2 regions of the Paraburkholderia sp. EG286B genome follow, and region 1 is predicted to be linked to the other one. Evidence: predicted binding sites of a transcription regulator. Region 1 holds the regulator's gene; the other holds the start of a gene.

Region 1 (3,413 bases):
CCGATTTCCTCGATGGTTTCCAGGCAGTCCGCCGTGAAACCGGGGCAGAACACGTCCGCCCGCCGCACGCCGCCGGCGCCCAATTCCCGCAGCGTGGGCGCCGTGTACGGCTGGAGCCATTGCGCCCGCCCAAAGCGCGACTGGAAAGTCACCCGGCATTCGACCGGCGTCAGCTCCAGCGCGTGCATGAGGAGCGCGGCCGTTTGCTGGCACTGGTCGTGGTACGGGTCGCCCAGATCGAGCGTGCGGCTCGGCACGCCGTGAAAACTCAGCACGAGCCGGTCGCCCGCCGCGAAATTGGGTTTGCCGTGCGCGTGCCAGTACTGGTGCACCTGCGCCGCGAGCGCCGCGATATACGCCGGATGGTCGTGATAGCCGCGCACCGTGCGGATTTCCGGCTGATTGCGCATGCGGCGCAGCGCGACGAAGGCCGCATCGAACGCCGTGGCCGTGGTCGACGCCGAGTACTGCGGGTACATCGGCATGAGCAGGATGCGTTCCGCGCCCGCCAGCTTGAGCTGGTTCAGCATCGCCGGGATGTCGGGCGTGCCGTAGCGCATCGCGTAATCGACGAGGACCGTGTAGTCGTTGATCTGCAGCAGATGGCGCAGGCCGTCGGCTTGTTTCTGCGTGTGCACGCGTAGCGGCGAGCCTTCGGGCGTCCAGACCGCCGCGTACTTCTTCGCCGAAGAACGGCCGCGAAACGGCAGGATCAGCGCGCGCAGGATGACCTGCCAGATCGGCGCCGGAATCTCGACCACGCGCGGATCGGAAAGAAACTGCGCGAGATAGCGGCGCACGGCGCGCGGGGTGGGCGCGTCCGGTGTGCCCAGGTTGATGAGCAGCACGGCGACGCGATGCGCCGCGGCGGACTGCGAAGGCCGCTCCAGGTCGAAACGCATAGGCGATCAGTGGCGCCGCGCGAATGCGCAGCAACGGTTGCATGAAACAAGCATTATAGCGGGCGGTCCTGGCGGGCCAAACCGCAGCCGCGACGCAGCGACTCGCCGCACGTTGGCCATTCGGCCGATGGCGCGCGCCGCGCCTTTCGGGGATGATCGTCGGAAAGGCGCGGGGTGCCCGATGCCCGCTGCGGCGCTCAGTTCTGGCTCAGCGTGAGCGAGAGCAGGCGCGCGGTGATGTCGACGATCGGAATCACCCTGTTGTAAGCCATGCGCGTCGGCCCGATCACGCCGAGGGTGCCGACGATCTTGCCGTTCACCTCGTAGGGAGCCGTCACCACGCTCATTTCCTCGATCGGCACGAGTTGCGACTCGCCGCCAATGAAAATCTGCACGCCCTGCGCGTGGCTCGAGACGTCGAGCAGCTGCAGGAGACTGGTTTTCTGGTCGAACACGTCGAAGAGCTTGCGCAGGCGCGCCATGTCCGAGGAAAGGTCGGCCACTTCGAGCAGGTTGCGCTCGCCGGAAATGAGCAGGGTATCGCCGCTTTCGGGCTCTTCGGTGCTCGCGGTCACGGCCGCGTGCATGAGCGTGGTCATGTCGCCGCGCAGCGCGTCGATTTCCTCGCGCAGGCGGCGGCGCACCTCGTCGAACGACAGGCCCGCGAAGTGCGCGTTGATGTAATTGGAGGCTTCGATGAGCTCGGAAGGCGTGAAGTCGCGCTGCGTCGCCATGATGCGGTTCTGCACGTCGCCTTCGGGCGTCACGATGATGAGCAGGATGCGCTTGTCGGACAGGCGCATGAACTCGATCTGCTTGAACACGTGGCTGCGCCGGGGCGTCAGCACCACGCCGGCGAACTGCGAGAGGTTCGACAGCACGCTGGCGGCCGCCGCCACCACCTTCTGCGGTTCGCCGGGGCGCAGCGTGGTCTTCACCGCGCGCGTGAGCGCGTCGTCGTCGGAGCTGGGCTCGACGGTGAGCATGGTGTCGACGAACAGGCGATAGCCGCGCGGCGTGGGCACACGCCCGGCCGAGGTATGCGGGCTGGACACGAGACCCAGCTCCTCGAGGTCCGACATGACGTTGCGGATCGTCGCCGGACTCAGTTCCAGGCCGGAATAGCGCGACAGCGTGCGCGAGCCGACCGGCTGACCTTCGGCGATGTAGCGCTCGATCAGCGTCTTGAGGAGGGTTTGTGCGCGGGGATCTAGCATGACTCAAAATTTTAGCCTAATGGCGCTTTGGCCGCGAGTACGCCGCCATGCCGGGCCCGGCGGGCAGGCCCGTAGCGCGGGGCGGCCCGGTTTCGACCGCCGTCGCCGGGCGGATTGCACCGCACATCGCCCAGTACCTGGCGCGTTGTCATCGCCGTGTCACCGGCTTCGGGCTGGAGAGCGCGGCGCGCAAGGCCTGGCGGGCCGCACCCGGCGTGGCGCCAGGTTCTTTTCGTGACCTGACTATGGTGTAATGCCGGCATGCAGATCCAGAAGATCCAGAGCCAGTTCAAGACGGTTGCGCTCGTTGGGCGCAGCAATACGCCAGGCATTGCCGAGCCGCTGACGGCGCTCGCCCAGACCATTTCGAAGCGCGGCTTCGAGGTCGTGTTCGAAGCGCAGACCGCAGAGGAAATCGGCGCGCAAGGCTATCCCGCGCTGCAGCCGGCCGAAATCGGCGCGCGCGCGGACGTGGCCGTGGTGCTCGGCGGCGACGGCACGATGCTCGGCATCGGCCGCCAGCTCGCGCCCTACCGCACGCCGCTCATCGGCATCAACCACGGGCGGCTCGGCTTCATCACCGACATCGCGTTCTCCGAGATGCAGGAAGTCGTGCCGCAACTGCTCGCGGGCTCGTTCGAGCGCGAGGAGCGCTCGCTGCTGGAGTCGCGCATCACGCGCGACGGCGACCCGATCTACCACGCGCTCGCCTTCAACGACGTGGTCGTGAACCGTAGCGGCTTTTCGGGCATGGCCGAACTGCGCGTGAACGTGGATGGCCGCTTCATGTACAACCAGCGCTCCGACGGCTTGATCGTCGCGACGCCCACGGGCTCGACCGCCTACGCGCTCTCGTCGCAGGGACCGATCCTGCATCCGCAGCTGCAAGGCATCGTGCTCGTGCCGATCGCGCCGCACGCGCTCTCGAACCGCCCGATCGTGCTGCCCGACGACTGCAAGGTGAGCATCCAGATCGTGGCGGGCCGCGACGTCAACGTGAACTTCGACATGCAGTCGTTCACGGCGCTGGAGCTGAACGACGTGATCGAGGTGCGCCGCTCGCGCCACACCGTGCCCTTCCTGCACCCGGTCGGCTACAGCTACTACCGCACGCTGCGCAAGAAGCTGCACTGGAACGAGCACCCTTCGCTGCAGGGCGATCCGGAGGACTAACCCCGCGTCTTCGCGTGAAGCGCGCGCGGCCGTTGCCATGCAGCCAGCAGTCCCACGGTAATCAAAGCCAACCCAGAAAAAGCAGAACCAGACGCCATGCTTCGCCATCTCTCGATTCGCG
Region 2 (3,413 bases), on a different contig from region 1:
GCGCGTGGCATGCAGCGCATCGTCCACGCGGTCCTTCTTTTCCTTCACTTCGATCTCGGTGGCGCCGCCCACCTTGATGACGGCCACGCCGCCCGCCAGCTTCGCCACGCGCTCTTGCAGCTTCTCGCGGTCGTAGTCGGAGGTCGCTTCCTCGATCTGCACGCGAATCTGCTTCACGCGCGCCTCGATGGCGCCCGCTTCGCCCGCGCCGTCGATCACCGTGGTGTTTTCCTTGCCCACCTCGATGCGCTTGGCCTGGCCCAGTTCCTGGAGCGTGGCCTTCTCGAGCGTGAGGCCCGTTTCCTCGGCGACCACCTGGCCGCCCGTGAGGATCGCGATGTCTTCAAGCAGCGCCTTGCGGCGGTCGCCGAAGCCGGGCGCTTTCACGGCCACCGTCTTCAGCACGCCGCGAATGTTGTTGACGACGAGCGTGGCGAGCGCCTCGCCCTCGATATCCTCGGCAATCAGCAGCAGCGGGCGCCCGGCCTTCGCCACCTGTTCGAGCAGTGGCAGCAGGTCGCGAATGTTCGAGATCTTCTTGTCGTGCAGGAGGATGAACGGATTGTCGAGTTCGGCGACCTGCTTGTCCGGGTTATTGATGAAGTACGGCGAGAGATAGCCGCGATCGAACTGCAGGCCCTCCACGACGTCGAGTTCATCGGCGAGCGACTTGCCGTCTTCCACCGTGATCACGCCTTCCTTGCCTACGCGATCGATCGCCTCGGCAATACGCTGACCAATCGACTCCTCGCCGTTGGCCGAAATCGTCGCGACCTGCGCAATCTCCTTGCTCGTCGTGGTGGGCTTGCTGATCTTCTTGAGTTCTTCCACAGCGGCCACCACGGCCTTGTCGATGCCGCGCTTCAGGTCGAGCGGGTTGAGCCCCGCCGCCACGTACTTCTGCCCTTCGCGCACGATCGCCTGCGCAAGCACGGTGGCGGTCGTCGTGCCGTCGCCCGCTGCGTCGCTCGTTTTCGAGGCGACTTCCTTCACGACCTGCGCGCCGATATTCTGGAGCTTGTCGGCCAGTTCGATTTCCTTGGCGACCGAAACGCCGTCCTTCGTCACGACGGGCGCGCCGAAGCTGCGTTCGAGCACGACGTTGCGGCCCTTCGGGCCGAGCGTGACCTTGACGGCGTCGGCGAGCAGGTTCACGCCTTCGATGAGTTTGGTGCGGGCGATATCGCCGAATACGATGTCTTTGGCTGCCATGATGACTTGCTCTCTCAGGTTCTCGCTTATTGATTGACGACTGCGACGATGTCTTCTTCGCGCAGCACGAGGAGTTCGTTGCCGTCAACCTTCACGGTCTGGCCCGCGTATTTGCCGAACAGCACGCGGTCGCCCACGCTCAGGTCCGGCGCAATGCGACGGCCATCGTTGTCGCGGCGGCCCGGCCCCACGGCCAGCACTTCGCCCTGGTCGGGCTTTTCGGCGGCGCTATCGGGAATGACGATGCCCGACGCGGTGCGGGTTTCCTGGTCGAGTCGTTTGACGATCACGCGATCGTGCAGTGGGCGCAGGCTCATGGGTGGCTTCCTTGCAGTTATCTCTCGGTTATTCGCGGTGAAACTGGCACTCGCCTCTTGCGAGTGCTGATGGAAAACCGAGTATAGAAAGCCGGCGCGCGCCGCTCCAATAACGGATTGGCAGATCGATATCTAGCGAACGGGCTTATCGATATCGCGCGGAAGTGGAAAACGGCAAAGGGAGAGAGGAAAAGAAGAAGGGGAGCGGCGTCAGGCAACGCCGCTCCGGGGTCGTGCTACTGCCGCGGCGCCAGACCGCGAATGACCGACACGAGCGCATCGACTTCTTCGCACGTGTTGTAGAACGCGAGCGAGGGCCGCACGGTAGCTTCCAGACCGAAGCGCCGCAAGATGGGCTGGGCGCAGTGATGCCCGGAACGCACCGCAATGCCTTCGCGGCTCAGGGCCTGCCCCACCTCTTCCGTGCTATAGCCCTTCAGCACGAACGACAGCACACTGGCCTTGTCGCGGGCCGTGCCCACGAGGCGCACGCCCGGCACCGGCGCGAGCACGCTCGTTGCGTAGGCAAGCAGATCATGCTCGTAACGCGCGATGTTTTCGATGCCGACGCGGCTCACATAGTCCAGCGCGGCGCCCAGCCCCACCGCATCGGCGATATTGCCGGTGCCTGCCTCGAAGCGCGACGGCGGCGGCTGGAACACCGTCCGCTCGAACGTCACGTCCTGGATCATGTTGCCGCCGCCCTGCCATGGCGGCATGTTTTCCAGCACCTCGCGCTTGCCGTACACCACGCCGATGCCGGTCGGCCCGTAGATCTTGTGGCCCGAGAACACGAAGAAGTCCGCATCGAGCGCCTGCACGTCCACCCGCATGTGCGAAATCGACTGCGCGCCGTCGACCAGCGCCTTCGCGCCCGCACGATGCGCAAGCTCCACGATCTCGTCCACCGGCACGACCGTGCCCAGCGCGTTCGACACCTGCGTGACCGAGACGATCTTCGTGCGGTCGTTGAGCAGTTTGCGGTACTCGTCCAGCAGCACCTGGCCTGAATCGTCGACCGGAATGACGCGCAGCCTGGCGCCCTTGAGCGCGGCGAGCTGCTGCCACGGCACGATGTTCGCGTGGTGCTCGAGATGCGAGACGATGATCTCGTCGCCCTCGCCCACGTTCTGCACGCCCCAGGTCTTCGCGATCAGGTTGATCGCCTCGGTCGTGCCGCGCACGAACACAATCTCTTCGGGCGACGATGCATTGATGAAGCGCTGCACCGTCTTGCGCGCATGCTCGTACGCGTCGGTCGCTCTCGCCGCGAGCGTGTGCGCCGCGCGGTGAATGTTCGAGTTCTCGTGCGCGTAGAAGTACGCGAGGCGATCGATCACGGCCTGCGGCTTGTGCGTCGTCGCGGCGTTGTCGAACCACACCAACGGCTTGCCGTTCACGCGCTCCTGGAGGATCGGGAAGTCGCGGCGCACCGCATTGACATCGAAAGGCGGATGCGCGCCGCTCAACGGCACGCCCTGGCTCACGCCTGGCGCTGCTACCCGTTCGTCGAGAAAGTATCGCGCGGGGCCGCCGTTTGCATCGTAGTCCCGATGATTGAGCGCCAGCAGGCCACGCAGCGCATCGTCGCCCGGCAACCCGAACGCTTCGGGAGAAGCGAGCCCGTGCACCGGCATCTCGATATCGCGCGCCGTATCGCGCCAGCCGTTGCCCGCCGTTTCCGTGAAGTAGAACGGCGCACGCTCGCTCGTCGTGGCTCGCACTGGCTCGGACGGCTCGGCTACCGCGTAAGCCTGCGGCACGCCAAGCAGCGCGCCGCCCGCGCGCGGCTCCAGCGCCGGCGCGACCGTCACCGCGTTATCGGGCAGCCCGTTCGCCGCCGCCGCATGCGGCGCGAGCGCGGGTATTCGATTGCCGAGCGAA

Evidence for each region. The regulator HrcA, encoded in region 1, represses chaperone genes, less so after heat shock. The targets are predictions, from matches to a motif close to TTAGCACTCNNNNNNNNNGAGTGCTAA.
Region 2: the regulator HrcA is predicted to act here: its motif matches at 1,573-1,599, upstream of AB4Y42_RS36040 (co-chaperone GroES).

What each region holds. Positions count from the first base shown of each region.
Region 1 covers NZ_JBFRCF010000015.1:64,458-67,870, reverse strand. Annotated here, with positions in the region: gene hemH (ferrochelatase) at 1-902, opposite strand, end outside; gene hrcA (heat-inducible transcriptional repressor HrcA) at 1,100-2,119, opposite strand; gene AB4Y42_RS28835 (NAD kinase) at 2,381-3,292, shown strand; gene recN (DNA repair protein RecN) at 3,389-3,413, shown strand, end outside.
Region 2 covers NZ_JBFRCF010000025.1:28,260-31,672, forward strand. Annotated here, with positions in the region: gene groL (chaperonin GroEL) at 1-1,212, opposite strand, end outside; gene AB4Y42_RS36040 (co-chaperone GroES) at 1,239-1,529, opposite strand; gene AB4Y42_RS36045 (family 2A encapsulin nanocompartment cargo protein cysteine desulfurase) at 1,766-3,413, opposite strand, start outside.